One region of the Streptomyces sp. NPDC085944 genome, then DNA from elsewhere that is predicted to be linked to it. Evidence: riboswitches for the same ligand, from Rfam matches in the RefSeq annotation. Region 1 holds a riboswitch; each other region holds the start of a gene.

Evidence for each region. Region 1 has a riboswitch for cyclic di-AMP ahead of AB0P07_RS10250 (LysM peptidoglycan-binding domain-containing M23 family metallopeptidase). Riboswitches for the same ligand answer to the same signal wherever they lie in the genome.
Region 2: it holds a riboswitch for cyclic di-AMP, as region 1 does, so the genes downstream of both, AB0P07_RS29550 (M23 family metallopeptidase) here and AB0P07_RS10250 (LysM peptidoglycan-binding domain-containing M23 family metallopeptidase) in region 1, are expected to answer to the same signal.
Region 3: it holds a riboswitch for cyclic di-AMP, as region 1 does, so the genes downstream of both, AB0P07_RS04365 (C40 family peptidase) here and AB0P07_RS10250 (LysM peptidoglycan-binding domain-containing M23 family metallopeptidase) in region 1, are expected to answer to the same signal.

What each region holds. Positions count from the first base shown of each region.
Region 1 is NZ_JBFBJX010000004.1:356,665-364,378, reverse strand. It holds gene AB0P07_RS10265 (MBL fold metallo-hydrolase) at 47-1,240, opposite strand; gene AB0P07_RS10260 (TetR family transcriptional regulator C-terminal domain-containing protein) at 1,415-2,014, shown strand; gene AB0P07_RS10255 (SGNH/GDSL hydrolase family protein) at 2,050-2,835, opposite strand; gene AB0P07_RS10250 (LysM peptidoglycan-binding domain-containing M23 family metallopeptidase) at 3,055-4,002, opposite strand; cyclic di-AMP (ydaO/yuaA leader) riboswitch at 4,007-4,164, opposite strand; gene AB0P07_RS10245 (tyrosine-protein phosphatase) at 4,590-5,387, shown strand; gene AB0P07_RS10240 (DUF6126 family protein) at 5,408-5,527, opposite strand; gene AB0P07_RS10235 (XRE family transcriptional regulator) at 5,524-6,138, opposite strand; gene AB0P07_RS10230 (aspartate aminotransferase family protein) at 6,203-7,588, opposite strand; gene dxs (1-deoxy-D-xylulose-5-phosphate synthase) at 7,589-7,714, opposite strand, start outside.
Region 2 is NZ_JBFBJX010000018.1:26,134-33,847, forward strand. It holds gene AB0P07_RS29535 (GNAT family N-acetyltransferase) at 1-2,585, opposite strand, end outside; gene AB0P07_RS29540 (HPr family phosphocarrier protein) at 2,787-3,068, shown strand; gene AB0P07_RS29545 (GntR family transcriptional regulator) at 3,192-3,887, opposite strand; gene AB0P07_RS29550 (M23 family metallopeptidase) at 4,016-4,780, opposite strand; cyclic di-AMP (ydaO/yuaA leader) riboswitch at 4,793-4,957, opposite strand; gene AB0P07_RS29555 (pitrilysin family protein) at 5,149-6,537, opposite strand; gene AB0P07_RS29560 (pitrilysin family protein) at 6,534-7,714, opposite strand, start outside.
Region 3 is NZ_JBFBJX010000002.1:133,896-141,609, forward strand. It holds gene AB0P07_RS04335 (adenosylmethionine--8-amino-7-oxononanoate transaminase) at 1-270, opposite strand, end outside; gene bioB (biotin synthase BioB) at 263-1,558, opposite strand; gene AB0P07_RS04345 (8-amino-7-oxononanoate synthase) at 1,709-2,836, shown strand; gene AB0P07_RS04350 (DUF397 domain-containing protein) at 2,879-3,106, opposite strand; gene AB0P07_RS04355 (helix-turn-helix transcriptional regulator) at 3,128-3,988, opposite strand; gene AB0P07_RS04360 (ATP-binding protein) at 4,205-4,696, shown strand; gene AB0P07_RS04365 (C40 family peptidase) at 4,689-5,162, opposite strand; cyclic di-AMP (ydaO/yuaA leader) riboswitch at 5,166-5,308, opposite strand; gene AB0P07_RS04370 (urease subunit gamma) at 5,952-6,254, shown strand; gene AB0P07_RS04375 (urease subunit beta) at 6,269-6,580, shown strand; gene AB0P07_RS04380 (urease subunit alpha) at 6,573-7,714, shown strand, end outside.

The DNA.
Region 1 (7,714 bases):
ACGCTCCAGCATCCGGATCATCTCCCCCGGGTCGTTGCCGACAACGTCACCGCTCTCCCGCGAGATCCAGATCCCCCCTGCTCGTCCCGGCCACGCCCTCGGCGGCCCGGGGACGACGCCACGGATGCGCGATCGGCTGCGACACCGCCCGCCACCACGGCTCCCCCGGCAACTCCCCCGCCGGCTCGAACGGCTCCCCAGGCCTCGGGAACGCCACCGCCTGACCCGCCTCCCCGGCCACGTCCCTCGTCCACTCCCCCGGCTCCGCCCACGCGTGCGGCGCCAGGTTGAACGTGCCCCAGTGGATCGGCAGCAGGGTGCCGTGCGGCCGGCCGCCCTGGAGGTCGAGGTGGGCGCGGACGCCCTCCTCGGGGGTCATGTGGATGTCCGGCCAGAACTCGGCGTACGCCCCGAGCTGGATCATCGTGGCGTCGAACGGGCCGTGCGCGGCGCCGATGTCATGGAATCCGTCGAAGTAGCCGGTGTCGCCGCTGTGGTAGACGCGGTGCTCCTGACCGGCGACGACCCAGGACGCCCAGAGGGTGTGCTGGGTGTTGCGCAGCCCGCGCCCGCAGAAGTGCCGGGCCGGGGTGGCGGTGAGGGTGAGGCCGCCGACGCGCGTCGACTCGTGCCAGTCCAGCTCGCGCAGCCGGCCGGGGGAAACGCCCCAGTGTTCGAGGTGTGCGCCGACGCCCAGCGGCACGGCGAACACGGTGTCCGTGCGGGCCAGCGCCTTGATGGTCGGCATGTCCAGATGGTCGTAGTGGTCGTGGGAGATGACGACGACGTCGACGGGGCCGAGGGCGGCCAGCGGCAGCGGGACCGGGTGCAGGCGCTTGGGGCCGGCGAAGGGGACCGGGGAGCAGCGCTCCCCCCACACGGGGTCGAAGAGCACGCGCTGCCCGTCGATCTCGGCGAGCACGCTGGAGTGGCCCATCCAGGTCAGCCGGAGTCCGGTGGCGGGCGGCCTGGCGATGTCGGCCAGGGTGGTGGCGTGCACCGGGACAGAGCCCCGCGGGGACCGGCCCAGCCGCGCCTGCTTGTCGAAGTAGATCTTGGCGAACTCGGTGGCCGAACCGGACGGCCGGGTCCGGGCGGGGCCGCCGGGGTTCTGGAAGACGCCGTCGCGGAAGTGCGGGGATCTGCGGATGCGCGCCATCCGCTCGCCACCCGGGTCCGCGCCGAAGGCCGCGGGCCGCGGCACGCTGAACCCGGGATGCGGGGAACGGAAAGCGGGCACGGTACCTCCAGGTGGAGCGGTCAGGCTCTCGTCTTGTTCGTCTTCGTCTCGTCCTACGACACCTCGAACGACGGACGCCACATCCGTGTTCCCGGTCCGCGGCGAACCGCAAGGGCCTCACGGCACGTCGGGGGCCTGTATAGGGTGACGTGCGTGGGGAGAGTCCGGTTGAGCGTGGCGGAGCGCCGCGAGGAGTTGCTGCGCGCTGCCGTCGAGCAGATATCGGCGCGGGGCGTGGCGGCGCTGAGGATCGCCGACGTGGCCGCCGCGCTCGGTGTCAGCAACGCTCTGGTGCTCTATCACTTCTCCACCAAGGAACGGCTGGTGGCCGCCGCGTTCACGCACGCCGCCGAGGCCGATCTCGCCCATCTGCACAAGCTGCTCACCCGTCGTACGACGGCGCTGCGCCGCCTGCGGGCGGCCGTGCGGTGGTATGCGCCGACCGGTCACGCCAAGGGCTGGCGGCTGTGGATCGAGGGCTGGGCGGCGGCGCCGCGCGAGCCCGCGCTGCGGGAGGTCACGCGCGAGCTGGACCGGCAGTGGAAGGCGGCGCTCGCCGAGGTCATCGCCGAGGGCGCGGCCGGCGGCGAGTTCTCCTGCCCCGACCCGGAGACCGCCGCCCTGCGTCTGACGGCGTTGCTCGACGGGCTGGCGGTGCAGCTCACGTCGTACGCGGGCACGGTCTCGCGGGCCCGGGCGCAGGAGTGGGTGGACGAGGCGCTGGCCCGGGAACTGGGCCTGGAGCGGGCGGCCCTGGTGTCCGCACGACGTTAGGGGCTGTCGCACGGGGCCCGGCCGCCCGGTCCGCCTCAGGCCACCGAGGCGATCCGCGTCTTGATGTCGTCCGGCGACAGCGTTCCCTTGGCCGTCACGTGGTCGCCCGACGACTCGCCGCGCAGCCGGCGCCCGATCCACGGGACCAGGTACTCGCGCGCCCAGTGCACGTCGTCGCGCCGCACGTCGAGCGTGCCGCGGGGCGGCAGGGGCGGCCAGGGCTGGTCGGGGTCGGCCGGGACGCGCAGGCCGAGGGCCTGTCCGGCGCGCAGCGCCACGCGGGTGTGGCCCTCCGGCGACAGGTGCAGCCGGTCGGCGTCCCACGCCCTGCGGTCCTGGACGCTGCGGAGCGACCACAGGTCGAGCACCGGGCAGCCGTAGCGGTCGGCGATGGCGCGCACGTGCCCGTTGTACGTGGCGATCTTGCCCCGCAGGTGCTTGAGGACGGGCACCCCGCGGGTGTCGAACCCGGTGGTCACCAGGACGGTGCCGGCCGCGGCGGTCAGCGCGGCCACCGCCAGTTCGAACCGCTCGGCGACCTCGTCGGGGTCGGTGCCGGGCCGGATGATGTCGTTGCCGCCCGCCGCGAAGGACACCAGGTCCGGCGCGAGGGCGACGACCCCGGGGACCTGTTCCGCCACGATCTGGTCGAGGAGCCTGCCGCGCACGGCGAGGTTCGTGTACGTGAAGTCTCCCTCGGGGCGCCGGTCCGCGAGCAGTACGGCCAGCCGGTCGGCCCAGCCGACGAACGCCCCGCCGGGGCCGGGGTCGCCGACGCCCTCGGTGAAGCTGTCCCCCACCGCCACGTACGACCCGATCACTGCTCTGCTGTCACTCTTCGAATCGTCTGCCACGTCGGCCCATGATTCACCTTGGAATGTGACCTACGCGACCGTAGGCAGGGGTTGACGGTCGGTGAGAAAGGCCACGCCTAAAGTGTTCGTCAATTCCGGAATACGCCGAGGTCCGGACACGCCGAAGGCCGGACCCGGGGATCGGGGTCCGGCCTTCGGGGTGCGGAGGCCGCGCGGAGCCGGTCGTCAGACGGAGACGCCGTGCGAGCGCAGGAACGCGAGCGGGTCGATGTCCGAGCCGTAGTCCGGCGTGGTGCGGATCTCGAAGTGCAGGTGCGGGCCGGTCACGTTGCCGGTGGCGCCGGAGAGGCCGACCTGCTGTCCCGTCGTCACGGTCTGACCGGCGGAGACGGAGAGCGAGGAGAGGTGGGCGTACTGGGCGTAGTGGCCCTCGTCGAGCTTGATGACGACCTGGTTGCCGTAAGCGCCGCCCCAGCCGGCGGAGACGACGGTGCCCGCGCCGACGGCCTTCAGCGAGGTGCCGGTCGGAACGACGAAGTCGGTACCCGTGTGGTAGCCGCTGGACCACATGCTGCCGGACTGGTGGTACGGGGTGCCGACGGTGCCGCCCGCGACGGGGGAGGTGTAACCGCTGGTGGTGCCCGCGGACTGGGTGCCGGAGTCCGAGGACGCCGAGGACTCGGTGGCAGCGGTCTTCGTGGTGTCCGTCGACTTCTGGGCCGGCTTCTCGGCGGGCTTCTGCTTCTCGGCGGGCTTCTGCGACTGCGCGGAGGACGGCGCCGAGGACTTGGCGGCCTGGCCGGCGATCGAGAGCTCGAGACCCGGGTGGATCAGCGACGGGTCGGAGCCGACGGCCTCGCGGTTGTCCGCGTAGAGCTTCTTCCAGCCGCCGTCGACGTGCTGCTCGTCGGCGATCTTCGAAAGGTAGTCACCGCTCTTCACGGTGTATGTGCGGGATTCCGCGTTCTTGTCGGAGCCGTTCGCGGCGGCCTTCTTGGCCGACGCCGGAACGGACTGCACGGCCTGCTCGGAAACGGAGTGCGCGGGGGCGGCGTTGGCGGAGGCGGCACCCATCAGCGGGAGCGCGAGCGCGGCGCCACCGGTTCCGGCGACGGCGATGGTGCGGGTCAGGCGCATGGCCCTGGTACGGCGGTGCTTACCCTTCGCGGGCATGGCGAATTCCTCTCCGGCGCCTGCGAGGTGAGCTGTCGGGTGCGGGCTGGAGATGCCCGGCCGCGCCGAAGCGCGGCTTTACCCCAAGCCGTTCCGGGAACCGGAACAGGCAGTTCTACCTGTGGGTCCCCCGCTCCTGCCGTGTACGGGTGGTGGATGAGTGCGGGCTCCGGTCGGCGGCAGGATTAGGCGTCCGTCCGGATCGGTGGTGAACGTAAGGGACCAAGACGCACAGGGACAAGCGAGAGGTTCCGGCGACAGCTGTTTCTATTGATCCATTACGGGAAATCCCGGTAACCCTGCGTCGATTTCCCTCGCACCGCTTTCCCTGAATTCCCTTGAGAACGGGCCGGATTACGTGAACATGACGGGCAACGCTCGGTCACGGATATGACGCTGCTCACGCGCCCCTCACCCACCTGCCGCCATTTCAGGCCCAGTTATAACCAATCATCCAATTCGGACAGAAGGCCCTTTCCGGCCCGCAATACCCCTGCCTGAACGGCCTTCGCGCACCGGCCATGCCGTATCGTCGAATGGCGCCCGCCGGCGAGCAGCGGCGGCGGGGCGGAGTGGGAGGAGCCCCCGTGACGCAGCAGGTCCCGTCGACCGAACCCGAGCTGACCGGTGTGCGCAACTTCCGGGACGTGGGCGGACTGCCGACCGTGGACGGCCGGCGGGTACGGCAGGGGGTGCTGTTCCGCAGCGGCCACCTGGCTCATGCCACCGGGGAGGATGCCGCGTTCCTCGCCTCGCTGGGCCTGCACACGATCTTCGACTTCCGCAACGCGGCCGACCAGAAGCTCGACGGCGCGGACGTCGAGCTGCCGGGCGTGCGCAATGTGAACCTGCCGCTGAGCGATCCGGCCGACGGCGCCGAGTTCTGGAAGATGGTCCGGGACGGAGATCTCGACCAGCTGCACGGGATCCTCGGCGACGGCAAGGGCGCCCGGCGCATGGTCGCCTCCTACCGTGCGATGGTCACGGAGCGCACCTCGGAGCACTCCCGGATCCTGCACGCGCTCGCCGAGGACAGCGTCCCGGCGCTGATGCACTGCGCGGCCGGCAAGGACCGCGCGGGCCTGTCGATCGCGGTCACCCTGCTCGCCCTGGGTGTCGAGCGCGAGGCCGTCGTCGAGGACTACCTGAAGTCGAACGCCGCGCACCGCCGCTACAAGGTGCGCCGCAGCAGCACCGCCGCCTCCGCCTACTCCCCCGAGGTCATGGAACTGCTCAGCCCGCTGTTCGACGCGCGCGCCGAGTACCTGGCGGCGGCCTTCGAGACGATCGAGGAGACGTGGGGCGGAGTCGACGCCTATCTGGAGAAAGGGCTGCGGCTCGGCGCCGGGACCCGGGAGCGGCTGCGCGAGCGGATGGTGGACTGAGCCACCCGCTCGCGGACGGGCTACTTGGCGCCCACCTCGAACAGCAGGTAGAGGAAGCCGCCGAAGACGTGCCCCAGGGCGATGTAGATGACCAGGCGCACCCACAGGGCGCGCGGGAACTTGTCCTCGATGGCACTCATGGCGTCTCTCCAGGGGTCGGGCCGAGGCACAGCGCGGCCGTCGGGCTCTGCAGCAGGGTGTGGACGAAGAGCAGCTCGACCCCGTCGGGGTCCTGCGCCGCGATCCGGTGCGGGGTCATGGAGTCGAAGTGGGCACTGTCCCCGGCGGTGAGCCGGTGCTCGGTGTCCCCGAGGCGCAGCCGCAGCCGGCCCCTGAGGACGTGGAGCCACTCCTCTCCTGGGTGCACCCGCACGACGTCGCCCTGGGAGCCGTACGGCACCTCGACGCGCAGGGCCTGCATGCCCCGGCCCGGCGCTCCGGCCTGGTAATACGTCCAGCCGCCCGCGCTCGTGGCCTCCATGTCGGCGGCGCGCACGACAGCGTCCCGGTCGGCCGCGGTCTCGCCCAGCAGCTCGGCGACGGTCGTCCCGTAGATGCGGGCGAGGGCGAGCAGCATCGGCAGTGAGGGCTGGCGCTGCCCGGTCTCCAGGCGGGAGAGGTGGGCGGGTGACAGCCCTGCGGCGCGGGCCGCGGCCTCCAGGGTGAGGGCGGCCCGCCGCCGCAGCTCGCGCAGCTGCGGTGCGACGGCGGCGACCGCACCCTCGGCGGGGCCGGTCTCGGAGGAGCTCATGCCTCCATTCAGCCCGAGTGTTGCCCCGCAGGCAAATTTCTTGCCTCACAGGCAAAAAAGTCGGTCAGCGGTTGGCCACCGCCTGCTTGACCAGGGTCTTCCCGAAGTCCCACATCAGTCCACCGCCATTGTGCGCGTCCTCCATCACCTCCGTGAAGGCGTCGACGAACCGGTCGGCGTCGTCGGTGTCGATGATCAGCGGCGGGATCAGCTTGATCACCTCCAGGTGGTCGCCGGACACCTGGGTCAGGATGCGGTGCCGCTGCAGCAGCGGCACGACCACCATCTGCGCGAACAGTCCCTTCCGCGCGGCCTGCAGCATCGTCCAGCGGCTGCGCAGTTTCAGGGAGCTGGGCCGGCCGAACTCGATGCCGATCATCAGTCCGCGGCCCCGGACGTCGGCGAGCAGTTCGTAACGGTCCACCAGTGCGGCCAGCCGGGACTTCAGCCGGTCCCCCACCGCGGCGGCGTTCGCGACGATCTCCTCGTTCTCCATCACCGACAGCACGGCGAGGCCGGCGGCCATGGCCTGCGCGTTGGACCCGAAGCTGGCCGAGTGGACCTGCACGCGGTCCATCGAGGAGTAGACCTTCTGGAAGATCCAGTCCTTGCCCAGGGTCGCTCCCACCGGCACGTATCCGCCGGACAGCGCCTTGGCGACGCAGACCAGGTCGGGTTCGACGCCGTCGTCGTGCTGGTAGGCGTAGAACTTCCCGGTACGGCCGAGCCCGGTCTGCACCTCGTCGGCGATCAGCAGCGCCTTGTGCCGGTGCAGCAGGTCCTGCGCGGCGCGCAGATAGCCGGGCGGTGCCTCGTGCACGCCCTTGCCCTGGACCGGCTCCACGATCAGCGCGGCCACGTCGCCCTTCTTCAGCTCCCGGGCCAGGGCGTCCAGGTCGCCGAGCGGGACGGCGGTGTCGGGCAGCAGCGGCGCGAAGCCCTTGCGGAACGAGTCCTCGCCGTTGACGGAGAGGGAGCCGGTGGTCAGTCCGTGGAAGGCGTGGGAGCAGTACAGGATCCGCTGCCTGCCGGTCGCGTACCGGGCGAACTTCAGGGCGGTCTCGACGGCCTCGGTGCCGCTGTTGCCGAAGAAGACGCGGTCCAGGTGGGGGCTGTAGGAGAGCAGCTTCTCCGCCAGCAGGCCGGGCAGCGGCGGGCAGTCGAAGCGGGTCAGGTCGGCGAGCGAGGCGTCGAGGACGTCGTGCAGCGCCTTGCGGACGACGGGGTGGTGGCGGCCCAGGCCCATGACGGCGAACCCGGCGAGCATGTCCAGGTAGTCGTTGCCGTCCGCGTCCCAGAAGTGTGCGCCCTCGGCCCGCTCGTAGACCTTGTCGAAGCCGATGGTGCGCAGCATGCGCGGCTGCTGGTGGTTGAGGTACCTGGCGTGCAGCTCGTACCGCTCGGCGCCGCGCTCGGCCAAGAGCGCGGCGAGGTCGAACTCCTTGGTCATTCAGTTCTCTCCTTGCGCTGGCATGACGATCCGTCCGTCGCCGGACATCCGCCCGTCGCCGGGCTGTTCCACCGCCGGTTCCCCCGCCTGTTCGCCGGCCGGTTCGGCCAGGGCCAGGCTCGCGGC
Region 2 (7,714 bases), on a different contig from region 1:
TACTCGGGCACCTTGCCGGGGTCGGCGGCCTCGCGCCGCCACTGGGCGTAGGCGACGGCCTCACCGAGCGCGCGGACGGCTCGCTCGGCTGCGGGGTAGGCGGGAATCAGGTGGGCTCCTGCCGGCGCCGGGACGGCGGGCGGCACTCGGGGCGAGGCCGCGGACGAACCGGAGGGAGCCGCAGCGGCCCCGCCGGGAGCGGCGTGGGGGGCGCTGCGCGCAGCGCCCCGTGCGGGGCTGCGGGAAGCCGCCTCGGAACGCGCGCCCGGAGCGGTCTCGGCGGCGGGGCCCGGAGCCGCAGCCGGAGGGGCTCCTGGAGCGGTCTCGGCGGCAGGGTTCGGAGCCTCCCCACGGGGCGGAGCTGCCGGTGAGGCGAGGCCCGGAGCGGCCTGAGGGGCGCCTGGCGCTTCCTGTGGGGCGGCGCCCCGAGCGGCGGCAGGAGTGCCCGGAGCGGAATCGGCGACGGGGCCCGGCGCAGTCTGAGAGGCGGTGCCGGGGTCGGCCTGAGACGCGGCCCCCGGCCCAGTGTGAGAGGCGACACCCGGAGCGTCATCGGCGGCGGGACCCGGTGCGGCCGGGGCGGGACCGGCGGCGCTGCCCGCAGCCGCGTCGGAAGGGGCACCCGGGGCGGCCTGCGCGGCGGTGCCCGGAGCGGACTGGGCTGCGGTGCCCGGCGCAGCCGGGGCGGCGGTCGGGGCGGAGCCGGCCTGGGGGGCGGTGCTTGTCGCCGCCGACAGGGCCTGCGCCAGGCCGCCCAGCTCCACGTGGACCACGAGGACCGGCTTGGTGGGGACCGCGGCAGCCGCCGAGCGCAGCGCCTCGGCCAGTGCGGCGTCCCCGGCGGCCCCCTCCCCCACCGTGGGGATCGCGGTCACCACGACGGCGTCGCAGGTGCCGTCGGCCAGGGCCCCGGCCAGGGCGGCGTGGAAGTCGTCGGCCGACGCGGCGGTCGTCAGGTCCAGCGGGGGCTGCGGGCGCAGTCCCTCGGAGAGGCACGCGTCGTACGTGAGCAGTCCCAGGGACTCGGAGTTGCCCAGGATGGCCACCCGCGGTCCGGTCGGCAGCGGCTGGCGGGCGAGGAGCAGCCCCGCGTCGACCAGCTCCGTGATGGTGTCGACCCGGATCACGCCGGCCTGGCGCAGCAGCGCGGAGACCGTCGCGTGCGGCAGCCGTGTCGCCCGTACGGCGTGTCCCTGGGGTGCCACGCCGCCGTGCCGGGCGCCCTGCACGACGACCAGGGGCTTGACCGCGGCGGTCCGTCGGGCGAGGCGGGTGAACTTGCGCGGGTTGCCGATGGACTCCAGGTACATCAGCGCGACGTCGGTGTCCGGGTCGTCGTACCAGTACTGCAGGACGTCGTTGCCCGAGACGTCGGCGCGGTTGCCGGAGGAGACGAAGGTGGAGACGCCGGTGTGGCCGGTGACCCCGCCGCCACGCCGGTGCAGCCGGGAGAGCAGGGCGATGCCGATGGCGCCGGACTGGGCGAACAGGCCGATCCGGCCGGGGCGCGGCATCTCGGGGGCGAGGGAGGCGTTGAGCCGCACGTCCGGGGAGGTGTTGACGATTCCGAAGGCATTGGGCCCGATGATCCGCATGCCGTAGGTGCGCGCCTGGCGCACGAGGGCCCGCTGGCGCTCACGGCCTTCGGGGCCGCTGTCGGCGTACCCGGCGGAGATCACCACGAGGCCCTGCACGCCGTGCTCGCCGCACTCGGTGACGACGTCGGGGACGCGCGCGGCGGGCACGGTGACGACGGCGAGGTCGACGGGTCCGTCGATGTCGCGCACGGAGCGGCACGCCGTGACCCCGTCGAGTGTCTTCTGCTCCTCGGGAAACGCCCTGTTCACGGCGTACAGACGGCCCGTGTAGCCGGCGTCGCGGATGTTGTCGAGGATGCTGCGGCCGACGCCGCCCGGGGTGCGGCCGGTGCCGACGACCGCGACCGAGCCGGGCTGCAGCAGCCGCTGGACGGAACGGGCCTCCGCGCGCTGCTCGCGCCCGTACTGCACGGCGAGCGAGCGGTCGGTGGGTTCGAGACCGAACTCCAGGCGGACCACGCCGTCCTCGAAGCTCCGCTTCTGGGTGTACCCGGCGTCCATGAAGACTTTGATCATCTTGGTGTTGGCGGGCAGCACCTCGGCGGCGAAGCGGCGGATGCCGCGCTCGCGGGCGACGGCGGCGATGTGCTCCAGGAGGGCGGAGGCGACGCCGCGTCCCTGGTGGGCGTCCTGGACGAGAAAGGCGACCTCGGCCTCGTCGGCCGGTGCGGTGGCGGGTGTTCCGCCGGCGCCGATCCGGTCGTAGCGTACGGTGGCGATGAACTCGCCGCCGATGGTGGCCGCGAGTCCCACCCGGTCCACAAAGTCGTGGTGCGTGAAGCGGTGGACGTCCTTGGCGGACAGGCGAGGGTACGGCGCGAAGAAGCGGTAGTACTTCGACTCGTCGGAGACCTGCTCGTAGAAGCTGACCAGGCGCTCGGCGTCATCAACGGTGATGGGGCGGACGCGCGCGGTGCCGCCGTCGCGCAGCACCACGTCGGCTTCCCAGTGGGCGGGGTACTCGTGCCGGTCCGACGAGGTCTGCATGGGCCCCAGACTACGGCTCGCGTACGACAACGGCGCGGGGCAGTCTGTGGACAACGGAATCCCGGACCGAGGCCGCGGTCCGGGCACCGCACGGGACGGCACACGCGGTCGTCCCGCCTTGCTTCACGATGTGGGAAACTGGTCTAGACAACCTGGTCTAGACAACTCCAACCCCTCTGAACACCTGAAGGGCAGCATCACATGGCTGAGCGCCGCGTCAACGTCGGCTGGGCCGAGGGTCTCCACGCCCGCCCCGCCTCCATCTTCGTCCGAGCCGCCACGGCCACAGGCGTCCCGGTGACGATCGCCAAGGCCGACGGGTCCCCCGTCAACGCGGCCTCCATGCTGGCCGTCCTCGGCCTCGGCGCCCAGGGTGGCGAGGAGATCGTCCTCGCCTCCGACGCCGAGGACGCCGAGGCCGCCCTGGACCGGCTGGCGAAGCTGGTCGCCGAGGGGCTCGAGGAGCTTCCCGAGACCGTCTGACGGACCAGGGAGCAGCAGCACCGAAAGGCCCGCCGGTATCGCCCGGCGGGCCTTTCACCTTTTCCGTTCCGAGCACCGGAAAAGCGGTCCTTGAATTCCCCGCCTCTTTGTACGGCACTCGTGTTACTTCGGCAGCACCGCCGTGTGTACGGATTGTTGCGCATTCCTCACGCACTCCGTCCGCCCGCCGCCGGAGGCGAACCGCAGCCGGTATGCCGACGCCGACCGTTCGGTGTGCAGCGTCATGAGCGCCCGGGCGCGTTCACCGTCGCCCCGGGCCACCGCGTCGACGATCGCGCCGCACTCCGCCCAGTGCTGCACGGGTCCGGCGGGGGCCTCCTGGACGTACATCCAGGCGATCTTGTGGCGCAGTTGGGTCAGGAGTGCGGCCAGGGAGGGGCTGCCCGCCGCCCGGGCGAGGGTCTCGTGGAACCAGCCGCCCAGCGGGCGCAGATCCTCCCCGCCGCCCTGCCTGGCCCGCTCCTGCCCCAGCCTGACCAGGCCGCGCAACACCTTGAGGTGGGCCTCGGTGCGCCGCCGGGCAGCCCGGGAGGCACCGAGCGGCTCCAGGAGGGCGCGGGTCTCCAGCAGGTCGGCGGCCTCCTGCTCGGTCGGTTCCGCGACGCAGGCGCCCGCGTGCCGCCGGGTCACCACGAAGCCCTCCGCCTCCAGCGTGCGCAGGGCCTCGCGCACGGGGACGCGCGAGACGCCGTAGCGGCGGGCGAGGATTTCCTCGGTGAGCCGGCTCCCGCGTCCGTGGACACCGGCGACGATGTCGTCCCGGATCGCCGTGCACACAGAATGCGCCGGAATACGCATGACCGACCTCCGCCTCGATCCCTGAAACGTCGACGATGGACGCATGTTCAGCGACTCTAGGCCAATCAAGCGAATATGGAATGCGAAAAGCCCCGACTCAAGGAGGCGGGGCTTTTCTGACGCGGCCGTCAGACGTTCACGCCGTGCGAGCGGAGGTAGGCGACGGGGTCCATGTCCGAGCCGTATTCGGGGCTCGTGCGTGCCTCGAAGTGCAGGTGCGGTCCGGTGACGTTGCCGGTGGCGCCGGAGAGGCCGATCTGCTGCCCGGGCCCGACCGACTGACCGACCGAGACGCCGATGGAGGACAGGTGCCCGTACTGCGTGTACGTGCCGTCGTGCATCTTGATGACGACCTGGTTGCCGTACGCACCGCCCCAGCCGGCCTCGACGACGGTGCCGACGCCGACCGCGTGCACGGAGGTGCCGCCGGCGGCGTGGAAGTCGATGCCGGTGTGACTGCCGGAGGACCACAGGGAGCTGCCGGCCCGGTACGCGGTGGAGACGTAGGAGGCGGTGATCGGCGTGACGAAGGTGTTGAGGCGCTTGCGCTCCGCCTCCCGCGCGGCGCGTTCCTTGGCCTCGCGCGCCTCCTTGGCCGCCTCGGCCGCCCGCTCGCGGGCCGCTTCCCGGGCCGCCTCGCGGGCGGCGGCGTCCACGGCCGCCTGCTTCTGGGCGACGGCCTGGGCGTCGATCTCGTCGGCTATGGAGTCGCCGATGGTGACGACCGGGGTGAGTCCGCTCTGCTCCACCTCGGGCTCGGCGGCGAGCGCCGGAGCCGCGAGGGTGCCGACGACGCCGGTGGTGGCGAGGGCCGCGACTCCCGCCGCACGGGCGGTGGTGCGGTGCACCCGACTGGGACGGCGGTGCTTCCCGGTGGCGCGCGTGAACGCCATGTAGAGGCTTGTCCTTTCCTTCCCTCTCGCCTACCGGGTTAGCTGACGGGTTCGGAGGTGGAAGGTCTCCTACGGACCCCCTCGCTGCGCGCGCGGGCGTCCGATTCACCCCAGGGACTGCGGTGGGTCCCCGGCTCCCCTGGCTCGCGCCGTACGGGGACTCGGCGATGACTGTCCGGTGCCGCGGGTGCGGCGCACTGCCTGACGAACAGCCCGGAAGACGCTAAACGCGGCTGTGTTCAATCCTCAAACGCAACAGGCTTTTTGTAGCGCACGCCACAGGGCAGACAGGCAGCCACTCCCCCAATTGGGACATACGGCGGCCCTGGTGACACTCCGGTCACCAGGGCCACCGCACGCGCCTGCCGCTACTCGGCCGCCACCACGGTGACTTCACCGATGCCGAGGGCCTCGACGGGCTCCTTGATCTGCGCCGCGTCGCCGACGAGGACCGTCACGAGGCGGTCCACCGGGAAGGCGTTCACGACCGCCGCCGTGGCCTCCACGGTGCCCGTGGCGGCGAGTTGACGGTAGAGCGTCGCCTGGAAGTCGTCGGGCAGGTGCTGCTCGACCTGGTCGGCGAGCGTGTCCGCCACGGCCGCCGCCGTCTCGTACTTGAGCGGCGCCACACCCACCAGGTTCTGCACGGCCACGTCGCGCTCGGCGTCGGTGAGCCCCTCCGCGGCGAGCTTGCGCAGCACCGTCCACAGGTCTTCCAGGGCGGGACCGGTGTTGGGGGTGTCGACGGAGCCGCTGATGGCGAGCATCGCGGCGCCCGTCCCGTCCGGCGCGGACCGCAGGACCTGGCCGAACGCCCGTACGCCGTAGGTGTATCCCTTCTCCTCGCGCAGGACGCGGTCCAGGCGCGAGGTGAGGGTGCCGCCGAGGCAGTACGTGCCGAGCACCTGCGCGGGCCACACGCGGTCGTGCCGGTCGGCGCCGGTGCGGCCGATCAGCAGCTGCGTCTGGACGGCGCCGGGACGGTCCACGATGACGACCCTGCCCCGGTCGTCGGCGGTCACCGGGGGCACGGGGCGCGGCTCTGCGGCCGGACCGGTCCACGCGCCCAGGGTGTCGCCGAGCAGCGCGTCCAGGTCGACGCCGGTGAGGTCGCCGACGACCACGGCGGTGGCCGTGGCGGGGCGGACGTGCCGCTCGTAGAAGGCGCGTACGGCGGCCGAGTCGACGGCCGCGACGGTCTCCTCGGTGCCCTGGCGCGGGCGCGACATGCGCGAGTCGGCCGGGAACAGCTCCTTGGAGAGTTCCTTCGCGGCGCGGCGGGAGGGGTTGGCCAGCTCGTGCGGGATCTCGTCGAGCCGGTTGCGCACCAGCCGTTCGACCTCGCCGTCCGCGAAGGCGGGCGCCCTGAGGGCGTCGGCGAGCAGGCCGAGCGCCTTGGCGAGGCGCGAGGCGGGGACCTCCAGGCTCAGCCGGACACCCGGGTGGTCGGCGTGCGCGTCGAGGGTGGCGCCGCAGCGCTCCAGCTCGGCGGCGAAGTCCTCGGCGGAGTGCTTGTCGGTGCCCTCGGAGAAGGCGCGCGCCATGATGGTGGCGACGCCGTCGAGACCGGCCGGCTCGGCGTCCAGGGGCGCGTCCAGGAGCACCTCGACGGCGACGACCTGCTGGCCTGGGCGGTGGCAGCGCAGCACGGTGAGTCCGTTGTCGAGGCTGCCGCGCTCGGGGGCCGGAAAGGCCCACGGCTTGGGCTCGCCGGCCTGCGGCTGTGCGTGGAAGTCCATGGTGGCGAGCTCGGTCACTTGGCCGCCTCCTCGTTCTCGTCGGTGGCGTCGGTCGGGTCGGCGTCGGTCTCGTCGGCCGGGGCGGTGGGCTCGTAGACGAGCACCGCGCGGTTGTCGGGACGCAGGCGGGCCTTGGCGACCTCCTGGACCTCCTCCGCGGTCACCTCCAGCACCCGCTGCACGGCGGTGAGGGCGAGCTGCGGGTCGCCGAACAGGACGGCGTACCGGCACAGTTCGTCGGCACGGCCGGCCACCGTGCCCAGGCGGTCCAGCCACTCCCGCTCGAGCTGGGCCTGGGCGCGCTCCATCTCCTCGGCCGTGGGGCCCTCCTCGGCGAACCGGGCCAGCTCCTCGTCGACGGCGGTCTCGATGACCGGCACCTCGACGTCGCCCGACGTCTTCACGTCCAGCCACCCCAGGGAGGGGGCTCCGGCGAGGCGCAGCAGGCCGAACCCTGCGGCCACGGCCGTACGGTCGCGGCGCACCAGCCGGTTGTAGAGGCGGGACGACTCGCCGCCGCCCAGGACGGTCAGGGCGAGGTCGGCCGCGTCGCACGCGCGCGTGCCGTCCTCCGGGAGGCGGTAGGCGGCCATCAGGGCGCGGGCCGGGACCTCCTCCTCGACGACCTCGCGCAGCTGCTCGCCCATGACGTCGGGCAGCGAGCCGTCCCGGGGCGGCTGCTTGCCGTCGTGCGAGGGGATGGAGCCGAAGTACTTCTCGATCCAGGCCAGCGTCCGCTCGGGGTCGATGTCGCCGACGACCGACAGCACGGCGTTGTTCGGCGCGTAGTAGGTGCGGAAGAACGCGCGCGCGTCCTCCAGGGTCGCCGCGTCCAGGTCGGCCATCGAACCGATCGGCGTGTGGTGGTAGGGGTGGCCCTCCGGGTAGGCGAGGGCGGTCAGCTTCTCGAAGGCCGTGCCGTAGGGGACGTTGTCGTAGCGCTGGCGGCGCTCGTTCTTGACGACGTCCCGCTGGTTCTCCATGGACTCCTCGTCCAGGGCGGCGAGCAGGGAGCCCATGCGGTCGGCCTCCAGCCAGAGGGCGAGCTCCAGCTGGTGGGCGGGCATGGTCTCGAAGTAGTTGGTCCGCTCGAAGCTGGTGGTGCCGTTGAGCGAGCCGCCGGCGCCCTGCACCAGCTCGAAGTGGCCGTTGCCCTTGACCTGGGCGGAGCCCTGGAACATGAGGTGCTCGAAAA
Region 3 (7,714 bases), on a different contig from region 1:
GAGCCCGCCGAACATCACGTGGCTCATCCGCTCCAACTGCTCCCGCGCGGCCTCGTTCAGCACCGGGTGGTTGTAGCCGTGGATCGCCGACCACCAGGACGACATCCCGTCGACCAGCTCCCCGGAGCCGTCGGCGGGCCGCAGCCGCACCCCGCTCGCCGACTCCACGACGAGCGGGTCCTGCCGGCCTGGCATGGGCCCGTACGGGTGCCAGACGTGCCGCCGGTCCAGCGCCAACAGCTCGGCGACGTTCAGCGCGGGCTCAGGCATTGGGCGCGAGGTCCGTCCCGGCGCCGCGGCGGCGGACCGCCACCAGGTCCGTACGGGGCTCCTCGGCGGGGCGGGCCGGCGCGGGCGTGGACGCGGACGCCGGAGCGCACACCCCACCGCCCGCGTGCGACCCGCAGCCGCCGGTACCGGCAGCCTCGCCGTCGGCGCCCGTGTGCGACCCGCAGCCGCCGCCGTCCTCGTGCGAGCCGCAGCCGCCGGCGTCCTCGTGCGAGCCGCAGCCGCCGGCGTCCTCGTGCGAGCCGCAGCCGTCGCCCCGCGCCGAGACCCGGTGCTCCGGCAGCGTGACCTCGCCGGCGCCCTCGACCTCGAAGCCGGCGTCCGCGATCATCTCCAGGTCCGCGTGGCCCGCCTGGCCCTCACTGGTGAGGTAGTCGCCGAGGAAGATCGAGTTGGCCAGGTGCAGGGCGAGCGGCTGCATCGCGCGCAGATGGACCTCGCGCCCCCCGGCGATGCGCACCTCGACGTCCGGGCAGACGAATCGCGTCATCGCCAGGATGCGCAGGCACCGCTGCGGGGTGAGGTGCCACTCCTTGGCCAGCGGCGTGCCCTCCATCGGGATCAGGAAGTTGACCGGCACCGAGTCCGGGTCCAGCTCGCGCAGCGAGAAGACCACGTCGACGAGGTCCTCGTCGCTCTCCCCCATGCCCGCGATGAGACCGGAACAGGCGGACAGACCGGCCGCGTGCGCCTTGTTCACCGTGTCCACCCGGTCGGCGTACGTGTGGGTCGTGGTGATGTCGCCGTAGGTCGCCTCGGAGGTGTTGAGGTTGTGGTTGTAGGCGTCGGCACCCGCCTCCCGCAGCCGCTCCGCCTGGCCGTCGGAGAGCAGGCCCAGGCAGGCGCACACCTCGACGTCCTCGTGTCGCCCCTTGATGGCCTTGATGGTGTCGGAGACCCGGTCCACGTCCCGGTCGGTCGGACCGCGTCCGCTGGCCACCAGGCACACCCGCTTGGCGCCCCCGGACACCCCCGCCGCGGCGGCCGCGGAGGCCTGGTCGGGCTTGAGCCAGGTGTACTTGAGGATCTCGGCCCTGGAGCCCAGCCGCTGTGAGCAGTAGGAGCAGTCCTCGGGGCACAGGCCCGACTTGAGGTTGACGAGATAGTTGAGTTTCACCCGTCGGCCGAACCAGTGACGGCGCACCTTTCCGGCCGCGGCCACCACGTCGAGCACGTCGTCGTCGGAAGTGGCGAGGACGGCGAGCGCCTCCTCGCGGGTCGGCGACTCGCGCCGAAGCCCCTTGTCCACCAGCGTGTTCAGCAGGTCCATGAGAGCCGATCCTGTCCTAAGGGGCCGTCCGCGGCCAAGGAGACTTCGCACAACACTGACAGATCGACGTGTGGGTATTGCCACACCTCGCGGGGGTGGCCGGACCGCTAATGTCTGTTCATTGCCTACAAAACCCCGGAGGACCGCCCCATGGCGTTCGGCTGGATCGACGAGCAGGACCGGGCGCGCCGCGAGGCGGGCCTCGTACGGGTGCTGCGGCCCCGCCCGGCGGCCTCGCCGCTGCTGGATCTGGCGAGCAACGACTACCTGGGACTGGCCCGGCACCCGGAGGTCGTCGAAGGGGCGGTCCGGGCCGCGCGGACCTGGGGCGGCGGCGCGACCGGCTCACGGCTCGTCACCGGCACGACCCGACTGCACACCGAACTTGAGCGCGAACTGGCCGAGTTCTGCGGGTTCGAGGCCGCGCTCGTCCTCTCCTCCGGCTACGCGGCCAACCTCGCCGCGGTCACCGCGCTCGCACCGCACGGCAGTCTCGTCGTCTCCGACGCGGGCAACCACGCCTCGCTGATCGACGGTTGCCGGCTCGCCAGAGGCGCCACCCAGGTCGTGGGGCACGCCGACCCGGACGCCGTGCGCAAGGCGCTGGCGACGCACGACGGACCCGCCGTCGTCGTCTCCGACACGGTCTTCTCGGTCGACGGCGACGCCGCGCCCCTGGCCGCGCTCGCCGGGGCGTGCCGGGAGTACGGCGCCGGACTGGTCGTCGACGACGCCCACGGCCTCGGCGTCCTCGGTGACGGCGGCCGGGGCGCCCCGCAGGGGGCGGGGCTCGCGGGCCGCGGCGACGTCGTCGTGACGGTCACGCTGTCCAAGTCCCTCGGCGCCCAGGGCGGCGCCGTGCTGGGCCCGGCCCGCGTGATCGACCACCTGGTCAACGCCGCCCGCACGTTCATCTTCGACACCGGACTCGCCCCCGCCGCGGCCGGAGCGGCCCTGGCGGCTCTCAGGCTGCTCGGCCGCGAGCCGGAGCGCGCGGCGCGGGCCCGCGCCGTCGCCGCCGAACTGCACGCACGCCTGACCGCCGCGGGTCTGGACGCGGTACGTCCGGACGCCGCGGTCGTCTCGGTGCGCGCGCCCTCCCCGGAGGGGGCCGTGCGATGGGCGGCCGACTGCCGTGCGGCCGGACTGTCCGTGGGCTGCTTCCGCCCTCCTTCCGTGCCCGACGGAATCTCACGGCTCAGGCTGACCGCTCGGGGGGACCTCTCCGGGGAACAGGTCGAACGCGCTGTGCGGGTGATCGGCGAAACGCGGCCATGAGTCGGCGTGACACGGCCGTGCGTCGTCCGGCGCCCGGCGTGGTCAGCCGCGGACGCCCGCGGTGAACGCCGTCCAGCTCCCGGGGGAGAAGAGCAGGGCGGGTCCGGCCGGGTTCTTGGAGTCGCGCACGGCGAGCAGTCCGGCCCGCGGGCCGACCGACGGACGGGCCGTCTCCACACAGTTGTTCGCTCCGGTGCTGTAGCTGCTGCGCAGCCACCGGACACCGGGCAGATCGGTGCTGACAGGGATGTTCCGGGGTCGTTCGGACATGAAGCCTGACATGGTGCCTCCTTACGCGCCTGCCGCGGTCGCGGCGATGAAGTCCAACGAGTCCTCGGGCGAAAGGGCATGGATCAGAAGGGCGTTGAAGGCCTCGGTATAGGCCTCTAGGTCTTCTTTCCGTTCGAGGTGCAGGCTACTCGTCAAGTGGTCGAGAACAACCACATCGAGATCAGAAGTGCTCGAAAATGAGAAGATTACGAAAGGGCCGGTGACACCGATGTGCGCCCCGGCGGCAAACGGCAGGACCTGGAGCCGGACATGGGGGAGCCGAGCGGCCTCGACCAGCCGGGTCAGTTGACGGGCCATCACCTCGGGCCCGCCCACCTCGCGGCGCAGCACCGCCTCGTCCAGGACCGCGCTCAGCTCCAACGGTGGCTGGGCCCGCAGCACGTCCTGCCGGGCCAGCCGGACCTCCACCAGCGTGTCCAGCCGTTCCTCCGGCAGTCCGTCCACCGCGGCCCGGGTCACCGCGCGGGCGTACTGAGGCGTCTGGAGCAGCCCGGGCACCACCGTGGTCTCCAGCGTGCGCATCGCGCTGGCCTGCGACTCCAGGCTGATGAAGTCGCGGTAGGTCGGGGGCAGTACCCCGCGGTAGGCGTGCCACCAGTGGTTGCGTCCCGCCGCGTCCTCGGAGCGCGCCAGCATCACCAGCAGCCCCCGCAACTGCTCGTCGTCCACGCCGTAGACGTCCAGCAGCAACCGCACGTCGGCCGGTTTCGCCCCGCTCGTCCCCGTCTCGATCCGGCTGACCTTCGACTGGTGCCAGCCCACGAGCCGGGCCGCCTCGCCGCTGGTGATGCCCGCCGATGTGCGCAGGGCGCGCAGTTCCGCGCCCAGCTTCCGACGGCGCACCACGGGACCGTGCTGCATGGGACAACTCCCCTACTCCCTATGAGCCGCCCGAATACGCTCTGCCGTCGCAGAGTTCACCGCTTCGAGCGACAGATATATGCACATCTTGGTGGATCGCCGCCCTTCGCGAGCCTGGCAATGGCAGTCTGGCGGCGAAGCACCAGTCCGGGACCGTACTCGAACCGTCCACTCCGTGTCGGGCCCGCGGTGCCGTGAGAAAGGGACGACGTCGCCATGGCAGACCATCTGGAAGCATCCGTCACTCTGCCGAGCGATCCGGCCTCGGTGGCCGCCGCGCGGACCCATACGGTCGGCACGCTGGCGGAATGGGGGCTGCCCGCCGACGCCGACCTGTACGAGACCGTCCGGCTCATCGTCTCCGAACTGGCGACCAACGCGGTCCAGCACACACTGGGGCAGTCGCCCACCTTCACGGTCGACCTCGTCCTCGACCGCGACGAGCGGCTGCGCATCGGGGTCACCGACAGTCACCCGCGTTTCCCCAGGCGCCTGCCGGCCGCCGTCCAGCAGGACAACGGGCGGGGCATGGTGATCATCCGCTGGCTGACCGCCGAGTGCGGCGGCAAGCTGCGGGTCCGGCCCACGCGCGAGGGTGGCAAGACCGTCTCGATCGAACTGCCCTGGACGCCGCCGGGCGGGCCGAGCGCACCCGCGGGAGTGACGGCGGGGGAGAACGCCGCAACCCCCCGCGGGCGGGCTACTTGACCCGGCCGTACCAGACGCTTGACGTCCAGATCTTCTGCAGGCGCACCACGTCCCCGGTCTTAGGGGCGTGCCAGAGCTTGCCCTTCCCCGCGTAGATGCCGACGTGGTAGACGCTGCGACCCGAGTGGAAGAACACCAGATCTCCGGCCCTGCGGCTCTTGACGGAGACGCGGCGGGTCTTGTTGTACTGCTGGGCCGCGGTGCGCGGCAGCTTCTTGCCGGCCTTCTTGAACGAGTACAGGGTCAGGCCGGAACAGTCGAACCGGTAGGGGCCGGTGGCGCCCCAGCGGTACGGGGAACCCTTCTTCGAGGCCGCGACCTTGAGGGCTTTCGCCGCATGGCTCGCCGCGGCAGCCTCGGCGGCGACGCCGGGGACCACGACGGAGCCGCCCACGGCGGCGAGGGTGAGGGCCGAGGCCGTACCGGCACGGGCCATCAGGGACGGGACACGATTGAGCGCGGACATGCGCAACCCTTCGTCAGCCGCCTGTGAAGGATGACCTGTCGGATTCGGGCTGGCGAAGTTGCCCGGCCGCACGAGTGCGGCTTCACCCCAAGGACCGCTCGGTCCGGTGCCCCTCGCGGAGGCGGCCGGGCCGGCGACCCGTCGTGCTCGGGTCCTCCACTCCTGCCGATCCACTTCCCTTGCGACCGGTCGTCCGGACGGCGGCAGGACTCGGCGTCCGCCCGGACCGCCCCGCCGCTGCGGCGAGGGCTTGTCGTCAGTCACGGATCTTGTCCCGCCCCGGGGGAAATTCCCAGCGGAACGTGCTCTTTGTGTTGTTACGTGCCGCTCATCCGTTCGGGTTGTCGCCCTCGGGTCCGGGAAGCCGTCGACCGCGGTGGCGGCGCCGGGACCAGCGGCGCAGTGGCGCAGCCCGCACGTCCGCAGGGCGGGCGCCGCAACTTCGGCCGGTGGCGAATCGGGTGTGTTCCTAGACCGATAGGGGGTACGCCTTTTGGTCCGTTTCAGACCGGTTCCCCGCGAGTCGTGGTCGGTGGAGCGGATGTGCGGGACGCCGCCGACCGAGAGTGGGCAGGCGGGAAACCGCCGACGGCATCGGTAATCACTCGGTCAAAACCGGGTGATGTGGCCGTAACACTCCAGCCCTAGTCTGCACCCTGATCCACCTGCGGTTTTCCGTGAACCGGTAGGTAAATTCCGACCTGTTCCTGTGTGTTACACCTAGAGCCGTCGCGGCAGCCGCGACAGCCGGACCGTCCGGTCCCGGCGTCATGCCCTGTGAGGTGGTAAATGCAACTGACCCCGCACGAGCAGGAGAGACTGCTCATCCATGTGGCCGCCGACGTGGCGGAGAAGCGCCGGGCACGAGGCGTGAAGCTCAACCACCCCGAGGTCGTCGCGCTGATCACCGCGCACATCCTCGAAGGCGCCCGGGACGGGCGCGGCGTCGGTGAACTCATGTCCTCCGGACGCAAGCTCGTCCAGCGCGACGAGGTCATGGAGGGCGTCCCCGAGATGATCCACGACGTGCAGGTCGAGGCCACCTTCCCCGACGGCACCAAGCTGGTCACCGTCCACGACCCGATCGTCTGACGGGGGCCGCAGTCGTGATCCCCGGAGAGATCCTGTTCGCGGACGAGCCGGTCACTTTCAACGAAGGCCGCGAAGTCACTCGCCTGACCGTGCTCAACACCGCCGACCGGCCCGTCCAGGTCGGCTCCCACTACCACTTCGGCGAGGTCAACCCCGGTCTCGAGTTCGACCGCGGCGCGGCGCACGGCAGGCGGCTGGACATCGCCGCCGGCACCGCCGTCCGGTTCGAGCCGGGCATCCCCGTCGACGTACGGCTGATCCCCCTCGCGGGGGCCCGCGTCGTCGTCGGTCTGCGCGGCGCGACCGGAGGTGCCCTCGATGCCTGAGCTGTCCCGCCCCGCCTACGCCGACCTGTTCGGCCCGACCACCGGCGACCGCATCCGCCTCGCCGACACCGACCTCCTCGTCGAGATCGAGGAGGACCGCTCGGGCGGCCCCGGCCGCTCCGGCGACGAAGCCGTCTTCGGCGGCGGCAAGGTCCTGCGCGAGTCCATGGGGCAGGCGCGCACCACCCGGGCCGAAGGCGCCCCCGACACGCTGATCACCGGAGCCGTGATCATCGACCACTGGGGGATCGTGAAGGCCGACATCGGCATCCGCGACGGCCGGATCACCGGCATCGGCAAGTCCGGCAACCCGGACACCATGGACGGCGTCCACCCCGACCTGGTCATCGGTCCCGAGACCGAGGTCGTCGCGGGCAACGGCAAGATCGTCACCGCGGGCGGCATCGACACCCACGTCCACTTCATCGCGCCGAACGCCGTCGACGAGGCCCTGGCGTCCGGCATCACCACGCTCATCGGCGGTGGCACGGGCCCGGCCGAGGGCAGCAAGGCGACCACCGTCACGCCCGGCGCCTGGCACCTCGCGCGGATGTTCGCCGCCCTGGAGTCCAGCCCCGTCAACATCGGCTTCCTCGGCAAGGGCAGCACCATGTCGAAGGAGTCCATGCGCGACCAACTGCGCGCCGGCGTCCTCGGCTTCAAGATCCATGAGGACTGGGGCGCGACCCCCGCCGCCATCTCCGCCTGCCTGGACGTGTGCGAGGAGTCCGGCGTCCAGCTCGCCGTCCACACCGACACCCTGAACGAGGCCGGCTTCGTCGGCGACACCTTCGACGCCGTCGCGGGCCGCACCCTGCACGCCTTCCACGTCGAGGGCGCCGGCGGCGGCCACGCACCTGACATGATCACGGCGGTGTCGCTGCCCAACATGCTGCCGGCGTCCACCAACCCCACCCGGCCGCACACCGTCAACACCGTCGAGGAACACCTCGACATGCTGATGGTCTGCCACCACCTGAACCCCGCCGTCCCCGAGGACCTGGCCTTCGCCGAGTCCCGGATCCGGCCCAGCACCATCGCGGCCGAGGACATCCTGCACGACATGGGGGCGATCTCCATCATGTCGTCCGACGCCCAGGCCATGGGGCGCATCGGCGAGGTGATCCTGCGGAC